One region of the Rhodococcus sp. IEGM 1330 genome, then DNA from elsewhere that is predicted to be linked to it. Evidence: predicted binding sites of a transcription regulator. Region 1 holds the regulator's gene; the other holds the start of a gene.
What was found. The regulator HspR, encoded in region 1, represses chaperone genes until heat shock. The targets are predictions, from matches to a motif close to ANNTGAGTNNNNNNNACTCANNT.
Positions count from the first base shown of each region.

Region 2: a site for HspR is predicted at 5,295-5,317, ahead of clpB (ATP-dependent chaperone ClpB). Genes of this name have one in related genera too.

Region 1 is NZ_JAWLSB010000007.1:23,788-30,934, forward strand. Features, by position in the region: gene R4P57_RS17030 (MFS transporter) at 31-1,446, shown strand; gene R4P57_RS17035 (MarR family winged helix-turn-helix transcriptional regulator) at 1,443-1,841, shown strand; gene R4P57_RS17040 (FAD-binding oxidoreductase) at 1,874-2,620, opposite strand; gene R4P57_RS17045 (heat shock protein transcriptional repressor HspR) at 2,694-3,110, opposite strand; gene dnaJ (molecular chaperone DnaJ) at 3,110-4,288, opposite strand; gene grpE (nucleotide exchange factor GrpE) at 4,318-4,950, opposite strand; gene dnaK (molecular chaperone DnaK) at 4,947-6,791, opposite strand; gene R4P57_RS17065 (Pro-kumamolisin, activation domain family protein) at 7,094-7,147, opposite strand, start outside.
Region 2 is NZ_JAWLSB010000010.1:93,643-100,789, reverse strand. Features, by position in the region: gene R4P57_RS21500 (LemA family protein) at 1-425, opposite strand, end outside; gene R4P57_RS21495 (hypothetical protein) at 507-1,556, opposite strand; gene R4P57_RS21490 (DUF5666 domain-containing protein) at 1,641-2,561, opposite strand; gene clpB (ATP-dependent chaperone ClpB) at 2,657-5,236, opposite strand; gene R4P57_RS21480 (globin domain-containing protein) at 5,429-6,592, shown strand; gene R4P57_RS21475 (hypothetical protein) at 6,615-7,147, opposite strand, start outside.

The DNA.
Region 1 (7,147 bases):
AGATATACAAGCATTATCGCGGAGGTGAACGTGCCCGAGTTGACTCGACGACACCGGTATCTCGTGCTCGGCATCTGCTGCCTGAGTCTGTTTCTCGTCAGCACCGACAACACGATCGTCAACGTCGCGCTGCCGTCGATGCGCGAAGATCTGAATGCATCGGTCTCGGGTCTGCAGTGGATCATCGATGCATACACGCTGGTCGTGGCATCACTGCTGATGCTCGGCGGCTCGATGGCCGACAGGTACGGCCGCAAGCGCTTCTTCCTGATCGGCACCGGAACGTTCGTCCTCGGCTCCCTGCTGTGCAGCGTCGCCCCGTCGCTCGGCTGGCTCGTCGCCTTTCGCATGCTCCAGGCAATCGGTGGCTCGATGATGAATCCCGTCGCGATGTCGATCATCACCAACACCTTCACCGATCCGAAAGAACGCGCAGGGGCCATCGGCATGTGGGGTGCCGTCGTCGGAATCTCCATGTCGGCGGGTCCGGCCCTCGGCGGGATCCTCGTCACCGGTGCCGGCTGGCAGTCCATCTTCTGGATCAACGTCCCCGTCGGTATTTTCGCTCTGGCGATGACACTGAAATTCGTCCCGGAATCCAAAGCCGAGCACTCACGCAAGTTCGATCCGGCCGGCCAGTTCCTCATCTTCGCGTTCCTCGCGTCCCTGGTGTTCACCATCATCGAAGGTCCCGCGAAGGGTTGGGGATCGCCGCTGATCGTGTTCACCGGTGCCGTCGCCGTCGGCTCTCTCGTCGGGCTACTGGTGGTCGAGTCGCGAATCGAAGAACCGCTCATCCAACTGAAGTTCTTCCGAAGCGCGCCGTTCAGTGGAGCGACGGTGATCGCTGTGTGCGCGTTCGCCTCCCTCGGCGGATTCCTGTTCCTCAACACCCTCTACCTGCAGGACGTGCGCGGATACTCACCACTGCACGCCGGTCTCTACACACTGCCGATGGCGTTGATGACACTGATCTTCGCGCCGATCTCCGGTCGCATCGTCGGCACCCTGGGAGCGCGCATTCCCCTGCTCGTCGCCGGAATCGGCTTCGTGGCATCGGCGCTGATGCTCACCCGACTGACTCCGACGACGTCGTTCGCGTGGCTGGCCGTCGCATACGTGATTTTCGGAATATCCTTCGGCATGGTCAACGCCCCGATCACCAACACCGCGGTGTCCGGAATGCCGCGCAGTCAGGCCGGAGTGGCATCCGCCATCGCGTCGACGAGCAGGCAGGTGGGTCAATCGCTCGGCGTGGCCGTCGTCGGATCCATCGTCACGTCGAGCATCGTCGGTGAGATCTCCGACGGCTTCACCGCCGCTGCAGTTCCTGCGTGGTTCGTCATCGCAGGCGCAGGCGTGGTCGTCACCGCGCTCGCGGTGGTCACCACCGGCCGGTGGGCACGCGCGACCGCCGATCGAATCGACCAACCGGTGCTCGTATGACCGATGCAGCGCATGTCTGGCGCGAGATGCGCGCGCTGATGCTCGAGAAGCACGACACCCGACGAGCCGTCGCCGACGCCACCGGGATGAGTTTCCTGCGAGCCAAGCTGCTGACCAAGTTGCTCACGGGCGATCGGACGGTCACCGAGCTGGCCGAGATCCTCGCCTCCGATGCGCCGTACGTCTCGCTCAACATCCGTGAACTCGAAAAACGGGAACTGGTGATCCGCACCGAAGATCCCACCGATCGCCGACGCCGCATCATCGGACTCACCGACACCGGACGCCTCCTCGCCGAAAAGGCCCGAGCGATCGCTGACGCCCCGCCGCCGGAATTCACGACGGTATCCGACGAAGACCTGGCGCACCTGCGACGGATTCTGCAGCTGCCCTGATTGCTCGGGACAGCGCTGTATGGGATGGCGCTTCAGCGGCGGATGGCGTCGAGTGGTGTGCCGATCTCGACGAGCGCGCGCACGGTCGCCGCTTCCATTCCCGGTGAGCCGCAGACCAGGATCTGGCGATCCAGGAATGGCCCCTGCGTGGCGACGACGTCGGCCACACTACCCTCCCAGCAATGCTCGGGCTCGAAGAAGGCTGCGCTGGAACCGATTTCGGCATGAATGCGGTCGTTCCATCGATCCGACGCCCAAGGCTCGTGCAACTGATCGACGACGGGGATCACCGTCAACCACTGCAACTCCGACGCCATCAACCACAGCATGTCGCCGGCATACAGGTCGCGAGGTGACTTGCCGCCGACGAAGAGCGTCACATTCGGTGGCTGTTGGCGGCGCGTGAGGTCGAGCAGAATCGCGCGCAACGGAGCGAGGCCGGTGCCGCCCGCGATCATGACGACGTCGCGCCCCGAATCATCGACGTGCAGGCTGCCCCTCGGATCGCTGATCTGCCACACATGACCGGGCCGCGTCTCGTTGACGATCGAGCCGCTCACCCAACCGGCCGGAACGGCTCGAACGTGGAATTCCAGCTTGCCGTCTCGGGAAGGCGGCAGCGCGGGTGAGTATCGCCGGGTCAGAGCAGCGTTCTGGGGAACCGAGACCGACACCGACTGGCCTGCCTGGAACGGCACCGCGTCGCCTTCGAGTCTGATCACGGCGAGATCATTCCGAAGGCGGTGATACTGAACGACCGTCGAACTCCACGCCTGCATGCCGACCAGGATAGGGGTCGGTGCCGGGTGTCTCGCAAACGCGCGCGCGTTCGCCACCGCCGGCGCCGCAAACCTAGCGCTGGTGGCGCGGCTTCCAGACCACCAGGGCGTTGCGTTGGATCGGCACCAGGTCGCGGCGATAACTGGCGTGCACGTTGGCCAAGTCCTGGGCCAGCTCGGAAATCCGAGCCTGCAGTGCCTCGACCTGGTTGGTGAGCTCGATGATGCGCTTGATGCCGGCGAGGTTGACGCCTTCGTCCTGCGAGAGTCGCTGCACTTCACGAAGCAGTGCGACGTCGCGCGGCGAGTAGCGTCGACCGCCGCCGGTGGTGCGATGCGGGGTGACCAAGCCGAGTCGATCGTAGGTACGCAGCGTCTGCGCGTGCATGCCCGCCAACTGCGCCGCGACGGAGATCACGAAGATCTGGGCGTCGGGGTCAGCTTGCCCACCACCGGCTTTCGCAGATCCGCCCTCGGGAGGGACCGACATCACACACCTGCCCACCCGGCCCGCGGGTCGAATCCGCTGGCCTTCTCGGCTTCCAGATAAGTCTTCAGAGCGTCGGTAGCAGCATCGTCCAGTTTCTGCGGGACGGCAACTTTGACGGTCACCATCAGATCGCCGGTACCGGACTTCTTCGGGACACCGCGGCCACGCACACGCAATACTCGGCCGTCGACGGTTCCCGGTGGAACCTTCACGCCGACGCGACCCTCGAGGGTGGGCACCGACAGCGTGGTACCGAGCACCAGTTCTCCGTAACTCACCGGAACGGTCACTGTCAGGTCGTCGCCAGTGCGGCCGAACACCTTGTCGGGCTTGACCCGAACCGTCACGAAAAGGTCGCCCGACGGCGCTCCGCGCAATCCCGCTTCGCCCTGACCGGCGAGGCGCACCTTCTGGCCGTCGCTGATGCCGGCCGGGACGCGCACGGTGATGGTGCGGGTGCGGTTCTGCACTCCGGTTCCGCGGCAGTCGACGCACGGGTCGTCGATGATGGATCCGGTACCGCGGCAGTCGTCGCACGGCTCGCTGAAGCCGAACGCGCCTTGATTGCGGTTGACGACGCCTTGGCCGTTGCATTTGGGGCACACGCGTGGGCTGGTTCCGGGCTTCGCGCCGCTTCCGTGGCAGGTGGTGCACGAGGACGGGCTGGTCAACTTCAAGGGGACCGTCACGCCCTGCGCCGCCTCACGGAACTGCAGCGAGGTGTCGGTTTCGACATCGCTGCCGCGTCGAGGCCGGTTGCTCTGGGGGCGCTGCTGCGCGCCACCGCGATTGAACAGGCCACCGAACAGGTCGCCGATGCCGCCGTCGCCGCCGCCTTGACCGAAGATGTCGCCGACGTCGAAGGTTTGGCCGCCGCCGCCGCCGAATCCGCCTGCGCCGGGCGAGAATCCACCGCCGCCGCGGCTACCGAACCCGCCCGAGGCGAACAGCCGTCGTGCTTCGTCGTATTCCTTGCGCTTGGCCGGGTCGGCGAGGACGGCATGCGCCTCGCTGACCGCCTTGAACTTGTTCTCGGCCGAGGCGTTGCCGGGATTGGCATCGGGATGGTTGTCCCGAGCCAACTTTCGGTACGCCTTCTTGATCTCTTCTGCAGTCGCGCTGGAGGAAACGCCCAGCTCCTTGTAGAAGTCCTTCTCGATCCACTCCCGCTGGCTCACCGGGCGTTTCCTCCTCTCGCGCTATTTCTTCACTGCTCGTCGGATGCAGGTACATCCGATTCTTGTGCTGCACTGTCCACGACGCCGACCATCGCGGTCCGCAGGACGCGTTCGCCGAGCTTGTAGCCCGGACGCATCAGCGTTCCGACGACGGGACTGCTGCCGTCGCCCTCATGGGAGACGGCCTCGTGGATGGCCGGGTCGAAGGCGTCACCCTCGGCTCCGAAAGTGGTCAGGCCGATGTTCGAGAACACCCCTGCCAACTTGTCTGCCACGGCCTTGAGCGGTCCGGTTTCGAGATCGCCGTGCTGGCGAGCTCGCTCGAGGTCGTCGAGAACCGGAAGAAGCTGCGAGACGACGGACGCCTTCGCGTTCTCCGCTCCGGTCTGCTTCTCACGATCGGTACGACGCCGGTAGTTGGCGTACTCCGCCGAGACGCGCTGCAGATCTGCGGTGAGTTCGGCGACCTGCAGCTCACGCGGGTCTTCCACTACGTCACCGTCGACGGTCCCTTCGTCCACCGAGTCGGGCTGGGGCGCAGCCCCGGTGCCCACGAGGGGCTCCGGAACTGCGTCACCTTCCCGTACTTCACCGGTCTCGGGATCGATCTTTCGCTTGTCCACGAAAGTGACCGGTTCTTGCTCGGTGTTGTCCGACGTCACTTCTTGTCCGTGTCGTCGGCGGGCTCGTCGACAACCTCTGCGTCGACGACGCCGTCGTCAGCGGCCTGCGCGCCACCCTCTGCGCCGCCCTGCTCCTTGGCCTGAGCCTCGTAGATGGCGGTGCCGAGAGCCTGCGACTCGGTCGAGAGCTTCTCCACGGCGGTCTTGACTGCCGAGATGTCGCTGCCCGCGAGAGCCGTCTTGGCGTCGGCGATGGCGGTTTCGACGCGTCCCTTGAGCTCGGCGTCGACCTTGTCCTCGTTGTCCTTGACGAACTTCTCCGTCTGGTGGACGAGGGACTCGGCCTGGTTGCGAACCTCGGCCTCTTCGCGACGAGCCTTGTCCTCGTCTGCGTGAGCTTCCGCGTCGGCGACCATGCGGTCGATCTCTTCCTTGGACAGGCCGGAGCCGTCCTGGATCTTGATCGTGTTTTCCTTGCCGGTGCCCTTGTCCTTGGCCGTGACGTGCACGATGCCGTTGGCGTCGATGTCGAAGGTGACCTCGATCTGCGGGACGCCGCGAGGAGCCGGGGGCAGCTCGGTCAGCTCGAAGGAGCCGAGGAGCTTGTTGTGCGAGGCGATCTCGCGCTCACCCTGGAAGACCTGGATCTGCACCGAGGGCTGATTGTCGTCAGCGGTGGTGAAGGTCTCGGACCGCTTCGTCGGGATGGTGGTGTTGCGCTCGATGAGCTTGGTCATCACGCCACCCTTGGTCTCGATGCCGAGGGACAGCGGCGTGACGTCGAGGAGCAGAACGTCCTTGACCTCACCCTTGAGGACACCGGCCTGCAGTGCAGCGCCGACGGCCACGACCTCGTCCGGGTTGACGCCCTTGTTGGGCTCGCGTCCACCGGAGAGTTCCTTGACCAGCTCGGAGACGGCGGGCATACGCGTCGAACCACCGACGAGCACGACGTGGTCGATGTCCTTGACGGCGATGCCGGAGTCCTTGACCACTGCCTGGAACGGCGCACGAGTGCGGTCGAGCAGGTCGGAGGTGATCTTCTGGAACTCGGAGCGGCTGAGCTGCTCGTCGAGGAACAGCGGGTTCTTGTCGCCGTCGACCGTGATGTACGGGAGGTTGATCGAGGTGCTCTGCCCGGAGGACAGTTCGATCTTCGCCTTCTCGGCAGCCTCACGCAGACGCTGCAGCGCCATCTTGTCCTTGGTCAGATCGATACCGTTCTGAGCCTTGAACTTGTCGACGAGCCAGGTCACGATGCGCTCGTCCCAGTCGTCACCGCCCAGGTGGTTGTCGCCGGACGTCGCGCGGACCTCGACGACGCCGTCGCCGATTTCCAGCAGCGAGACGTCGAACGTGCCGCCGCCGAGGTCGAACACGAGAATGGTCTGCTCTTCGTCGCCCTTGTCCAGGCCGTATGCGAGAGCTGCCGCGGTGGGCTCGTTGACGATGCGCAGGACGTTGAGGCCGGCGATCTGGCCGGCTTCCTTGGTGGCCTGACGCTGCGCGTCCTCGAAGTACGCGGGGACGGTGATGACCGCGTCGGTGATTTCCTCGCCCAGGTAGGCCTCGGCGTCGCGCTTGAGCTTCTGCAGCGTGCGCGCGGAGATTTCCTGCGGGTTGTATTTCTTGTCGTCGATCTCCACGGTCCAGTCCGTGCCGATGTGGCGCTTCACGGAGCGAATCGTGCGGTCGACGTTGGTGACCGCCTGGTTCTTCGCGGGCTGGCCGACCAGCACTTCACCGTTCTTGGCGAAAGCGACGATCGACGGGGTGGTGCGTGATCCCTCGGAGTTGGCGACGACAACCGGTTCGCCGCCCTCGAGGACGGACACGACCGAGTTGGTGGTCCCGAGGTCGATACCGACCGCACGAGCCATAATGTTTCCTCCTGTTATTGCGTGGATTCAGTCCCTGGGTGAGCGAACTCCGCTCAAGTTTGCACAACGCGATCTGTCGCGTCAACTTCCAACTTGAGCCTCATCCACTCAAGGCTGCTGACCTGCACAACGGAGGGTGTGGCGGATTTGTTCCCGAGGAGGAGCGCTGCGCGCACGTGCACGGAACTTCGACCCCTGCTACGAACTTCCGCTCACATGGGGCGGAGCCCATCCAAAGCAGTACGCCGCGACGATCACTCGGATCGTCGCGGCGCAGCGGGGAGAAAGTATCGGTGAAGGACCTACTCGGCAGGCTCTTCGACCGGGGCGGGGATGCAGCTGTAGCTGAGCAGTCC
Region 2 (7,147 bases), on a different contig from region 1:
GCATTGTCGTTGTACACGCGCACCGCGCCTGCGATACGACGCTCGGTGACGTTCAGTTCTCCGGCCGGGCCTTGAAACGACCAATTACCCAACGCATTCTGACGCGCATCGGCATCGGCGAGCACAGCATGAAACGAGGCGGACAACGCATTCTCGGCAGCGGCCTGCGCCTGCAGACCCAGGCTACGATCGCGTACGGCCTTGGACCACGAACGCGCACCGCCGAGCTGACGCAGCAGATCACCGGACAGCCCGGTGGCCTCCGCCGCGGCGAGGAACGGGCCCAACTGCTCGTGACGCCGATCGAGCTCGACGTCGACCAGCCGCAGACTCTGCTCCGTCTGCTCGCTGTATCGAGCGAGTCGACGCACCGCGATCACCACGTAACCGACCACGACAACCAGGACCAGGACCAGGACTGCCACGACAACACCTGAAGAAACCGTCACAAGGTACGAATTTAGCCGCGTAAGCGCGTCTGCGCCCGTAAACACGCCGAACTTTCGTCAGGGCTGATTGCGTCGGCGCTCCGAGTCGAACGGAATCGGACGCGATGCGGGCGGACGCGGCACCGGACGAGACGGACTCGCCGAACGTGCGGCCTGCGGACCGGCCGCATCGGGCCTCGGCGGACGCGGCCTACGTCCCGGCTCCTGCGGACGCGGCTCCGGGGTGCGGGGCTCCTGAGTACGGGGCTCCGGAGTACGGGGCTCAGCTGCTCGAGGAGGCCGAGCCCGCGGCTCGGGTGTCTTGGGAGCAGGGGTTCTCGGCTCGGCAACGCGCGACTCCGGGCTTCGAACCGCCTGGATACGGGGTTCCACCACGCGGGGCTGGGGATTCTGCGGCACGCGCGCTTGCTGAGTGCGTGCCTCCTGCACCAGTGGCCTACCCGGATCGCTCCGATCACGGCCGGGATCGCCGGGGCGAGCGCCGTAGACCGCGCTTCCGCGAACCGGGGGCAGCACGTGCAACATGCCCGACAATCGCGCGACCGCGTCGATCGCGGCATCCCAATCGCGACCGGAACTGCTCAGCGGCAGAGATCCGAGCGTCCAGTCCTTCTCGCTCCACAGGAGCTGCAGATTCGCCGGGATGGACTCGGTGAACGCAGCCATCCGCTGGTCGCAGACACGCCGAGCGATATCGACGTCGGTGGCGAACACCACGCGCGGACCGATGGAGCCGAGCAATTCCATGTCCTCGTCGCGCGGCGGTGGCGTCGAGCGGGGCCTCAGGTCGATGTCTACATCGGATCCGACCGAGCGCTGCACGGCCACGATGGTGCCCGTCTCCTCGACGTCGAAGAGAACGAACTCCTCACCTCGCCGAACGCCGGTCACCACTCCGAGAGCCACGTCGAACTCGGGCTTGGACAGGGCAGCGCGAGAGAACCGAGTGACCAGTTCTCGATCGTGCGGTCGATACTCGTACCCCTGCGCCTTGGCCCACATCTGCCGTACACGTCCGGACTGATCTCGCTTGGACCTGTCGATGTAGAGCAGCGCCACTGCACCCATCAGTGCAATTGCCGCAAGGCCGAACCACATTGCCGTCATCGCGAACCACCTTAATCGACATCAACACCTTCGTAGCCCACCACCGCCGGGTCCTGTGAACGGTCCCTACAGCAACTCGGGCTGCTATCCGCCGAGATTCGGCGTTTCGATGATGACGTTCGCGCGAATCGTTCCGTCCTCGACTGCCTCGCCCTGCACCACAACCCCCGCGCCGACGGTCAGAGACGCGACGTCGCTGCCGCTCAACGAGATGATCTGGGTCTGGGGAGTGGTCTGCACCGTCACCGGAGCGCCGTCGAGTCCGTCGATGGTGAGCGTCGAACCGTCGTTCGCGGTGATCGTCCCCACGGCCGAACCGAGCTGCCCGAGAATCTCGGGAATTCCCCCCGGGATCAGCTCGGGCGTGGTGGCCGTGCCCGATTCGGTGGGCTGCGGCGTGGTCGTGGGCGCACTCGAGGTAGGCGGCCGAATCGACGTCGACGTCGACGGACCGGTGGCAGTGGTGCTGGGCTCGTCCGATCCACCGCTCAGGAAGGAAATTCCGAACACCACGACGATGGCGAGGACGACGAGTCCGATCAGCGCCAGAACCCACGGTCGGGGCCCCTTGCTGCCGGAGTCGGCGGCGTTCGGTTCTTGGGTGGGAGGCGGAGCGCCGTACTGCTGAGGCTGGCCGAATTGCTGAGTGTGACCGTACTGCTGGGGCTGCCCGTACTGCGCTGTGTCGTATCCCGGGGCCTGGTTGTACTGCTGGGGCTGGCCGTACTGCTGGGTCTGGCCGTAGGCCTGATTCGCCGCCGCCTGCTGCTCGGGGTCGTAGGGCGGAAATGCCTGCGTGGGCTGATAACCGGGCGGATAGGCCTGCGGGTCCGGGTTCTGACCCGCCTGTGTCGGATACTGCTCCGTCGGTTGCGAGCCGTCGGGATACTGCTGGGCACCGGGGTACTGCTGTCCGTAGTCCTGGGTCGGCTCGGATGACTCCGCCTGGCGTGCCGCGTCCTGATCGCGTTCTCGAGGTGACCGCGGGTCGTCCGGATTCGTCATTCCACGAGCGTACCTACCCGGTACACCCCGGTTGAAGGCACAAAACAGGCCCACACGAGCAGTGCTCGTGTGGGCCTGTTCCGGGAAGACCTCGGCTAGCCCAGGATCAGGCGTTCGCCATCCGGGCTGGCATTGACCGACACCACATCGCCGTCGTGGATGTCGCCGGCAAGCAACAGCTTCGCCAGTTGATCTCCGATGGCCTGCTGGATCAGCCTGCGCAGTGGCCGGGCACCGTAGAGCGGGTCGTAGCCGCGGGCCGCGAGCCACATCTTCGCCGGCGACGACACCTCGAGCGTCAGGCGACGGGCCGCCAGGCGCTTGGCGAGGAAGCCGAGCTGGATGTCGACGATCGACTCGAGCTGATCCTCGGACAATTCGTCGAACACCACCACGTCGTCGAGTCGGTTGACGAACTCGGGCTTGAACGAACGCCGCACCGCGTCCATCACCTGCTCCTTGGTACCGCCGGCACCGAGGTTGGAGGTGAGGATCAGGATCGTGTTGCGGAAGTCGACGGTCCGGCCCTGGCCGTCGGTGAGCCTGCCTTCGTCCAACACTGCGAGCAGGATGTCGAACACGTCGGGGTGCGCCTTCTCGACCTCGTCGAAGAGCACCACCGTGTACGGACGCCTGCGCACCGCCTCGGTCAGCTGGCCACCGGCCTCGTACCCGACGTATCCCGGAGGTGCACCGACCAGGCGAGCGACGGCGTGCTTCTCGCTGTACTCGCTCATGTCGATGCGCACCATCGCGCGTTCGTCGTCGAAGAGGAACTCCGCCAACGCTTTCGCCAGCTCGGTCTTACCGACACCGGTGGGTCCCAGGAACAGGAACGACCCCGTCGGACGGTTCGGATCGGCCACACCGGCGCGAGCACGTCGGACGGCGTCGGACACCGCTTGTACTGCGTCCTTCTGTCCGACGACTCGCTTGCCGAGTTCGTCTTCCATGCGAAGCAGCTTCGCGGTCTCGCCTTCGAGCATCCGGCCCGCCGGAATTCCGGTCCAGGCTGCGACGACGTCGGCGACGTCGTCCGGTCCCACTTCCTCCTTGAGCATCACGTCGCCCTGAGCCGGCGAGTCCTCGGTCTTGGCGGCGAGCTCCTTCTCGAGAGTCGGGATGCGTCCGTAGCGCAGCTCGGCGGCCTTGCCCAGATCGCCGTCGCGCTCGGCGCGGTCGGATTCGCCGCGCAGGTTCTCGAGCTCCTCCTTGAGGACCCGCACCGAGTCGATGGCGTTCTTCTCGTTCTGCCAGCGTGTGCTGAGCCCGGCGAGCTTCTCCTGCAGATCGGCCAGCTCCTGACGGAGCTTGTCGAGCCGGGCCTTCGACGCGTCGTCGGTCTCCTTCGCCAGGGCCATCTCCTCGATTTCGAGACGACGGACGGCACGTTCGACCTCGTCGATCTCGACGGGGCGCGAGTCGATCTCCATCCGCAGACGGGATGCGGCCTCGTCGACGAGGTCGATTGCCTTGTCGGGCAGGAACCGCGCTGTGATGTACCGATCGCTCAGGGTTGCCGCGGCGACCAGGGCGGAGTCCGTGATGCGGACGCCGTGATGGACCTCGTAGCGTTCCTTGAGTCCACGCAGGATGCCGACGGTGTCCTCGACCGAGGGCTCGCCGACGTAGACCTGCTGGAAGCGCCGCTCGAGCGCAGCGTCCTTCTCGATGTACTTGCGGTACTCCTCGAGGGTCGTCGCACCGACGAGTCGGAGTTCGCCGCGGGCAAGCATCGGTTTGATCATGTTGCCCGCGTCCATCGCGGATTCGCCGGTCGCGCCCGCTCCGACGATGGTGTGCAGCTCGTCGATGAACGTGATGACCTGGCCCGCGGAGTTCTTGATGTCGTCGAGCACGGCCTTGAGCCGCTCCTCGAACTCACCGCGGAACTTCGCGCCTGCGACCATCGAACCGAGGTCGAGGGAGACGACGGTCTTGCCGCGCAGGCTCTCCGGAACATCTCCCGCGATGACGCGCTGCGCGAGTCCTTCGACGATGGCCGTCTTGCCGACGCCGGGTTCGCCGATGAGCACCGGGTTGTTCTTGGTGCGCCGTGAAAGAACCTGCACGACGCGCCTGATCTCGGTGTCGCGTCCGATGACGGGATCGAGCTTGCCTTCTCGGGCCAGCGCGGTCAGATCGGTGCTGTACTTCTCCAGCGCCTGATAGGTGTTCTCGGGATCTGCGCTGGTGACCCGAGCGCTGCCACGGACGGCTTGGAACGCGTCGCGCAGCTCGTTGGGTCCGGCTCCGTGCCCGGTCAACAGCTTGGCGACGTCGTCGCTGCCGGCAGGAGTGGAGCCTGCGGAACGACCAGTTCCACCAGCCAGGCCCACCATGATGTGCTCGGTGGAGACGAACTCGTCGTCGAGTTCGGTGGCCAGGTGCTGCGCTGCGGTGATCGCGGCGAGGGTTTCACGGCCGAGTTGCGGAGTGGTGGTCGAACCGGTTGCCGAGGGCAGTCGGTCGACGAGGCTCTGCGCTTCTCGGCGCACCGTTGCAGGGTCGACGCCGACGGCCTTCAGCAGTGGAGTGGCGATGCCGTCGGTCTGATCGAGCAACGCCACCAACAAATGTGCCGGACGGATATCCGGGTTACCGGCCGCGGATGCGGCCTGCAGAGCAGCGGAAAGTGCTGCCTGCGACTTCGTGGTGGGAGTGAAACTGTCCACCGGTCACCTTCTTTCCAGAGTGGAGTGCAAAGCCTGTCGATGACTACAACCATAGACAAGTTGAGTCTGTTCCGCTCAACCTTGTTTTTCTCCACATCAGGTGAAATGCGGGATATCCTCGATCGGTCTACTTTGGTGACGGTCGGCGGTGACTGTGCATCAGCAGTGATTCGGTGGGGTGGAGGTGGATCGATGCTCGACGCACGCACGATCTCCCTGGTTCGCACCGGCTTCAAGTCCGTCGTGGCCGCTCAGGACGGCCCGGCGCGGCTGTCCCGGTCCTTCTACGGCCATCTCTTCGCCGAGCACCCCGACTTCCGCACTCTGTTCCCCGCGTCGATGGATGCATTGCGCGAACACTTCGCCATGGCACTCGGTTACATCTTCGAGCATCTCGATGACCCCGACCGAGTCGAACCGTTCCTCGAGCAACTCGGCTGGGACCACCGCAAGCACGGAATCTCCGGCGCGCATTTCCGTGCGGGCAGCTCGGCTCTGATCAGCGCGTTCCGCACCTTCGCCGGCAACGAGGTATGGACCGACGAGGTCGAGACGGCTTGGAGCGACGCACTCACCGTCGTGAGCACTGCGATGGCCGTCGCCGCCGACGACGACGAGCTACCGCCGTTCTGGAGTGCCACGGTCGTCGAACATCAGCGGGTGCTCGACGACCTCGCGGTGGTGCGGCTGAAGACCGACGGCGAAATCCCGTACTTCCCCGGGCAGTACGTCAGTGTGCAGATTCCGCAGCGGCCCAAGCTGTGGCGATATCTGTCCCCTGCCATCCCCAGCAATCCGTACGGCGAGATCGAGTTCCATGTTCGACGCGTCTCCGGGGGTTGGGTGTCGCCGGCGATGGTCACCGAGACCGCTGTGGGTGATCGCTGGTCCATCAGCCCGCCGCTGGGCGGGATGCACGTCGATCGCGCGATCCGCGAGGACGTGCTGATGATCGCGGGAGGCACCGGCCTGGCTCCGCTGCGCGCGCAGGTCATGGAGATGGCGCAGCGCAGCAACAATCCGCGGGTGCATCTGTTCGTCAGCGGGACGTATCCGTGCGATCTCTACGATCTGGACACTCTGTGGCAGTTGTCGCTGTCGAATCCGTGGCTGACAGTCGTTCCGGTGACCGAGGAGCTCGAAAATCCGTGGTGGTATTCGGGCACACCTCGCGAACTACCGTGGGGAATGCACCACCGTCTGCACGGCGCGGTGGGCAAGGTGGTGACCCAGTTCGGCTCGTGGGCCGATCGGCAGATTCAGATCTGCGGGTCGCCGTCGATGGTACGGACGACGATCTACGCCCTCCGCAAGGTCGGCACGCCGATGGAGCACATTCAGCACGATCCGTTCTGAATTTCGTTGCGCTGCAAGGAAATCAGCTCGACAAAGACTTCGGCGGCAGATCCTCGACGATTTCGCCGGCCACCAGTCGCGGACTCCAGGTCTCGGTGATGAGTCGGCCGTCTCCGGTGATGATCGCGTCGGGATCGGGATCGATCAGAATGGGATATCCGGTGTCCGCGGTGGCCAGGACGTTCTGCACCAACAGGCCGTTCTCGATGGTGTAGTACACGCGAACCGGATGCAGGTCGGAGTCGAAAGCCCATGGGCGGCCGATGAATATCACTGCATCGCCGAGATCGTCGAGTACCGACACCGAGCCGTCGTGCTCGAGCCGCAGGCTCCACCGGGGCGGCATGGACGTGGCGAACTCGAACCTGTGGGGCGCTCGCGCGTCGAGCAGGTGGATCATCAACAGCGCACCGTCCCGGGGATCTCGTTGCGGGACAACCACTTCGAACGATCCGCATTCGTAGAACCTGGACCCGAACGGTCCCGGGATACCTGCGCCGAGATCGTCTGCGATGGCGAGTTCGAGCCGAACGAACCCGGAGCCGTCCTCGGCCC